DNA from 3 places in the Bradyrhizobium sp. PUT101 genome. Region 3 is predicted to be linked to each of the others. Evidence: riboswitches for the same ligand, from Rfam matches in the RefSeq annotation. Region 3 holds a riboswitch; each other region holds the start of a gene.
What was found. A riboswitch is a leader RNA that binds a small molecule or an ion and turns the genes downstream of it on or off. The one in region 3 is predicted to bind cobalamin.
Positions count from the first base shown of each region.

Region 1: another riboswitch for cobalamin. It lies ahead of ACSHT2_RS25905 (TonB-dependent receptor); the one in region 3 lies ahead of ACSHT2_RS32335 (energy-coupling factor ABC transporter permease).
Region 2: another riboswitch for cobalamin. It lies ahead of ACSHT2_RS04270 (TonB-dependent receptor); the one in region 3 lies ahead of ACSHT2_RS32335 (energy-coupling factor ABC transporter permease).

Region 1 is NZ_CP197207.1:5,367,164-5,369,359, reverse strand. It holds cobalamin riboswitch at 635-830, shown strand; gene ACSHT2_RS25905 (TonB-dependent receptor) at 938-2,196, shown strand, end outside.
Region 2 is NZ_CP197207.1:877,585-879,780, reverse strand. It holds gene ACSHT2_RS04280 (hypothetical protein) at 56-268, shown strand; gene ACSHT2_RS04275 (hypothetical protein) at 539-796, shown strand; cobalamin riboswitch at 891-1,103, shown strand; gene ACSHT2_RS04270 (TonB-dependent receptor) at 1,218-2,196, shown strand, end outside.
Region 3 is NZ_CP197207.1:6,784,680-6,786,875, reverse strand. It holds gene cobF (precorrin-6A synthase (deacetylating)) at 1-113, opposite strand, end outside; gene ACSHT2_RS32335 (energy-coupling factor ABC transporter permease) at 160-837, opposite strand; cobalamin riboswitch at 875-1,093, opposite strand; gene cobA (uroporphyrinogen-III C-methyltransferase) at 1,139-1,870, opposite strand; gene ACSHT2_RS32325 (cobyrinate a,c-diamide synthase) at 1,867-2,196, opposite strand, start outside.

The DNA of each region.
Region 1 (2,196 bases), 1.4 Mb from region 3:
CAGGGAAGACCGGGCGCCGGCTGGCACCCATAAGACCCCCGTGCTGAACGAATGCACGCGCAATGCACAGGGGAGACACAGGGCAGCCGAAACCCGGCCTTCCCTGCGCGATGGTTTGACGGCCTATGCCGCGCTCTCCCGGGAGCCGAGTTCCTTCTGGCCTCCCTCGCCTCGACGAAATTCACGGCATCGCGCCGGTTGACGCGAGTGACGCCTTCGCCAGGGCTTGACCGTAGCAACGACGGCCAGGACCACACGGTTTCGCCGTACGCAGGCCATCCGGCTTCGCCAAGAGGCTCCGCCGGACATGGGCGCCGTCCGTCTTCGCGGTCCGCGCCATGCTCACGAGGTTCATCCCGCCCTGCACGCAACAAACCGCCTTTAACGCCGCCCGCGTCCACCGCAACCCAGCCCGCGTTCGTGACGACGTACGACCGCCCCTCTGGTGGGCTGGGATGGCCGGCACATACGACAAATCCGAATTTCGGTAAAGTGGAATATTTTCGAGGAGAGGGGTTGACAGCGGATTGGTGTTTCGCCCGACGCCGCCCGGTGGACGATCGGCGCGTCGCCGATGACGGTGCGACGCGCTGAACTGTCTCGGGGCAGCCAGTTGACAGCCCTTCGCAAATAAAACTAGGGTGACTGCGACGGTTCTCCTTCGGGAGATCAATAGGGAATACGGTGCGGGGATCCCCCAACGCCGTGGCTGCCCCCGCAACTGTAAGCGGTGAGCCTTTCGCCAAACGCCACTGGGCCTGCGAGCTTGGGAAGGCGGCGACAGGCAACGACCCGCGAGCCAGGAGACCTGCCGTCAGTCGTGGTCACACGCGAGCACATTGGGCGGGGTGTCCTGGTGGGTGTTGAGCTGTCTTCCTCTTGAGGCAGCGGCCAAACTGCGTTCGCGGTGACGTGCCACGTTATCGCGAGTCTATTGATGACCTCCCGTACAATCTTCGCGCCACAGCATCGCCGCGCGTTGCTCCGTTCAGTTGCATTCTCCTGCCTCGTATTCTCCTGCCTCGTGTTGTCGACGGATGGCTGGGCACAGTCCGAAAGGCCGGCCCAGACGCTCGATCCTGTGGTGGTGCAACCGCCAGCGAGGCCACCGAATGCTCGCAGCACCCGACGTAGCGATGCAACGCGCCTCGCGCGCTCACGCCAGCAGCGAGGCGTAGCTGCCGACACGCGTGCTCCGACTGCCAACCCGACGGGTCCCGAGTTCGCCGCACCGACGCTCAACCTAACCGGCGCTAGCACGGCCGGTAGCCGACTCGGCTTGACGCGACTGCAGACGCCGGCCAGCGTGGAGGTGATCTCGGCCGAAACCATTTCTGAACGCGGCCAGCAGAACATCCTCGACGCGGTGACGCAAAACGCCACCGGCTTCACGGCGAGCCCGGCACCGGGCAATGGCGGAGTCTCGTTCAATACCCGCGGCTTCACGGGCCTTGGATCCGTCATGACGCTATACGACGGCACCCAGCTCTATATCGGCGCCGGGACGGTGACGTTTCCGTTCGACACGTGGTCGACCGAGCGCATCGAGGTGCTGCGCGGCCCTGCATCGATGATGTATGGCGCGGGTGCGGTCGGCGGCGCCATCAACATTGTTTCGAAACTGCCGCTGTGGATCCCTCGCAACCAGGCCGAGATGTCGCTGGACAGCAACATGACGCGGCGAATCGCGGTGGACAGCGGCGGTCCGGTGAGTAAGGACGTCGCCTATCGTATCACCGCCACCGGCAACATGTCGGACGGCTGGGTCGATCGCGATAATACCTCCAATGCCGCACTTCATGCCGTGGTTCAGGTTAAGCAGAACGAAGACGTCATCTGGACGCTGTCTACAGATTACGGTGACCGCAACCCGTCGCGCTACTTCGGCACGCCGCTGATCAACGGCAGGCTGGATGAATCCCTGCGCTTCAAAAACTACAACGTCAGCGACAGCCACATCCGCTACCAGGATAGCTGGAACCAGGTGAAGACCGATTGGCAGATCACCGATGGAATCTCGGTCCGGAACACTCTTTACTATTTGAACTCCAAGCGACACTGGAAAGACGTCGAAAGCTACGCCTACAATCCTGCCACCGGGCTCATCAACCGAACCAGCTATATCGAGATTTTTCACGATCAGCAGCAGCTCGGCAACCGCATGGACGCGAAGTTCCGTGGGCATGTCCTTGGCAT
Region 2 (2,196 bases), 1.5 Mb from region 3:
GCGATGCAGCGCACCTCGCGAGTGTCATCGTGCTGTGCCTGACAGGGCAGGTCCCATGCGCTTCGTTGCCGTGATCATATTCGCGCTCATGACGGCGGCCTGCGACCAGGAGCGGGACATCACCGGCTCGACGACGTCGACCTGTCCGCTACGAAACTACAACTACAATCCACGCGACATGAACCAGTGCGTCAACGCCTGCAGATCGTGCGATCGCGGCACCACGGTCACCTGCACGACATCCTGCACCCTCAAGGGGGCTCGCTGAGCGGATTACCTTCTGCCTTGCGAGGCGTCGCAACGCGCGATCCCCGGCTCCCCAATCGTCCTCGCCGTCTCGACCTGATAGGGTCGATCGGAGCAGGGGGACATCGGATGAAATTCGCAAGCTTTGAAATCGACAACGCCGGAGGTCTCGTGGGAACGGCGAGCAGCGCGCAGGCTTCCAGCGAACGTGGCGTCGACGGTGCCGAGGCACCGGAACGATTCACATAGGATAGTCATTGGAAGCAGTGGGCAGGACGCGGAGTCCAATGGAATGGGTATGCTCGATCCCGGCCGGTTCCTGGTATCGTGCTCGCATTGCGATGCCTGGCCGATGGCCGCCAACGTGAAACGTTCAAGCTGGTCGGCATCCCCGCATGAGGTCCGTTTCGTCTGCACGCGCTGCCGGCGCGAAGAGACCGCGATCGTCTCGGCCTCCGGCGAACTGACGCCGATCAAGCGCCTCGACGCTCCGCCGCGGGATGTCGCTGTGGCCTGGGCTCAGGCCCAGCGCCCGCGGGGGCGAACGTAGGCGGCGCAGGGCATTGCTCGATTCGTTGTGGAGCCGGCCGATCGCGTCTGCGGCCAAGATGCCAGCGGTCGATTGACTCCCGGCCTGGGCGCCCCGTAGATTGGCCGCTGGCGGTTCTCCTCATGGAGATCAAAAGGGAACGTGGTGCGAGATGTCCCAAGGCGGGATCTTCTCAATGCCATGGCTGCCCCCGCAACTGTAAGCGGTGAATCTCTCGTCCTATGCCACTGGGAATTTCGGTCCTGGGAAGGCGACGCAGAGGTAACGACCCGCGAGCCAGGAGACCTGCCGTCAGCCGTGGTCACACGCGAGGATGTCGGTCGGGGAGTACAGACATTAGCTTCACCGGAGCAATCGATCGCTCCGCCGTAAAGCCTCGTTCGCTGTGACGTGCCACTGACGTCATGCCGAGGTTATGATTTTGTCCCGTTTTGTCACTGCCGCCAGGCGCTGCTGCGCCGGCATCGTTGCGGCCGCTTCCTTCTATTCGCTCGATCCCTCCATCGCCCACGCGCAGCAGGCCGGTGCCGAACAGCTGCCGCCGGTCGAAGTGACCCAGCCTGACGATCAGAGCCGTACGCGGGCCAGGGCGGCCGGCGATGGCGATGCGGTGAGGCGCCGGGTGAGCCCGAATGGTGCGCCGGGCGGGACCGGCTCGTCCGGCTCGGGCAGTGGAGCGGCCGCCGGCAATGACGGCATCGTCGGCGCGGCCACGACCATCATCACGGCCGCAGACATCGCCCATGCGCCGTCGCAAACGCTGGCCGAGATCATCGCGACGCAAGTACCGGGCGCCCAGATCACGACGTTCTATGGCGGCCAGATCGGTGCCAAGACCAGTGTCGATCTGCGCGGCTTCGGTGCCTTCGCCACGGCCAATACGCTGGTGCTGGTCAACGGACGGCGGCTGAACGACATCGACATGGCGCAGGTGGATCTCTCCACGATCCCGCTCAATGCCATCGAGCGTATCGAGATCACGCGCGGCAATTCCGGTGCAGTGCTGTATGGTGACAATGCGGTTGGCGGCGTCATCAACATCGTCACCAAAAACGGCGTCGGCGGCCCGCCCGCGACAGCGCGCATCGAGGCCGGTTTCGGCTCGTTCAACGCTGGGCTCGGCAACGTCTCGACCGCGCTCAATTCCGGTCCGTGGTCGACCTCGTTCCACGGCAATGCCGTCAGGACCGACGGCTACCGCGACAACAATCGCTATTCCCAGGAGAACGGCGTCGGCAACCTGAACTACACGATGCCTGGCCTGACCGCCTTCCTGACCGTCACCGGTGACAATCAGGAGCTGCGACTGCCGGGCGGCCGCACCGTGGATCCGTCGATCGGTCTCGACGAGCTCGCGACCAACCGGCGAGGGGCCGGCACGCCCTTCAACTACGCCAACC
Region 3 (2,196 bases):
GCCCCCTTGCGCGGGATCATGACGAGATCGGCCGCGTTGATGGCACCGATCGCGGCGCGCGTGAGCTGCTCGGGATCGCCGCAACCGATGCCTATCAGGGAGAACGTGAGCATCGCGAGCGCGACGGGCGGCCGCAGCGGCCGCCCGTTCGCTTGTCTCTCAGGCCGCGTTGTGCAGGCGCGGAGTGACGAGGCCGGGCGCGGTGACGCCGCGCAGCGACTTCGCCAGCGCCAGCACTGCGAGGTCTGCCAGCGGCTCGATCACGATGACCAGCGCGTAGGAGGCCGCGAAGGTCGCGATGTTGGCGAGGTTGCTCATGGCAAAACCGGAGCCGTAGAGCGCCCAGAACGCCACCCAGGCGACAACACCCGCTTGATAAGTCGTCGACAGCGCCAGCGCCTGACCGTACTTCAGATCGACATAGGCGGTGTTACGCGAAATAATGCGCGTGGCGATGGCCTGGATCGCGAACAGCGGCACCAGCAGCGTGGTGACATTCATGCCGTATTGCGGCAGGTCAGCGGGCTCGAACAACAGACCCTGGAGCAGCAGGCCGAACGCGAGGCCGAAGGCCGCGGGCGCAGCACCAAACAGCAGGAACAAGGTCGAGCCCAGGATGAAGTGCACTTCGGAGACGCCGACCGGGAAGTGCGGCAGGACCTGGAAGAAGGTGAAGACGAGGCCGGTAGTGGTCAGGGTACGCGCCGCGAACGAGCCGACGCCCTGCGTGCGAACGGTTTCGGCCGCAAGCTTCAGCGCAACGCCGCCTGCGGCGATGCCGGTTGCGTAACTCAATACGAGCTTGGCGCCCGTGACGATTCCCGGTTCGATATGCATGGCTCAATTCCTTCCTGCCGTCACACCCGACGGCCTTGGTCTCAAAACGTGCAGGGCCGGTCTCCTGGCTCGCGGTTCACTGGGTTCTCCGGCCTTCCCGGACCTTGCGGCCCAGTGGCGATTCGGAGCCCCTCACCGCTTACAGTCGCGGGGGCGGCTGGGGTTTTGGGCGCCGCAACTGGGTCCGCCCACCCCCATTCCCGATTATGCTCCGGCGCTTTGCGCCGCGTCGAGCACCATGCCACTCCTGTGTGCGCCTTTCGCGGGCCGGGCGTCAAGAGGCGAAGGGCGACCGCGGCCGTCATGACGGATAATCGCCTGCCAGCGCGCCGATCAGGATCACGGCCGCCGTGGACGCGGCGCCGCCCCGCGCAAGCTGCTCGGCGAGCTCGGCGATGGTGGTGCGGACCAGCCGCTCGTCGGGACGGCCGAGGGATTCGGCAAACAGTGCAGGCGTGTTTGCGGCGAGGCCGTGCGCGATCAACTTCGCGGCAAGCGCCGGAAAGGTGCGCCGGCCCATATAGACCACGGTCGTGGCCTCGGGATCGGCCAGCGCCGCCCAGTTCAGATTGGACGGCAGCTCGCCGCTGACATCGGCCCCCGTGATGAACTGCACCCGGCGGGAGGTATGCCGACGGGTCAGGGGAATGCCGGCCTGGGCGGCGGCGACACAAGCGGATGTGACGCCAGGAACGATCTCGTAGCCGATGCCGGCTTCGCGCAGCGTTTCCAGCTCTTCCTCGAGCCGGCCGAAAATGCCGGCATCGCCGGACTTGAGCCGCACCACGCGCGCGCCTGTCGCGGCATAGTCGACCAGGAGACGGTTGACGTGGTGCTGCTTGGTCGAGGGCCGCCCTGCCCGTTTTCCCACCGCGACGAGATTGGCGCCGGGCCGGGCCAGATCCAGAATCGCGCCGGAGGCGAGGTCGTCATAGAGCACGACGTCGGCCTCGCGCAGCCGCGCGGCGCCCCTCACCGTGAGCAACTCGGGATCGCCGGGTCCGGCTGAAATGAACCACACGAATCCTCTCACCGGTCCTCCGCGATCAGATGAAAGAACGTACCGGTGGCGTGGCCGCGCCGCGAGCCGGTCTCGGCCATGGCGGCGCCCGTCGCATCGTGCACGACCGCGAGCGGCGCATCCGGCTGCGCGACGATCGTCGAATAGTGGAACTCGTGACCGCGCAGGCGTGCACCGGGCTGATGCCCCGGCATCGGCGCAGCCAGTTCGGCGAGACGATAGCCCAGATGCATGCGGCGTTTGGCAAAGCTGGTCTCGAGGCCAAGCAGGCCCGTCATCTCATGACGAAGGCCCTCGGCATCGGTGAGGCTCGTGCCCATAACCATATAGCCTCCGCA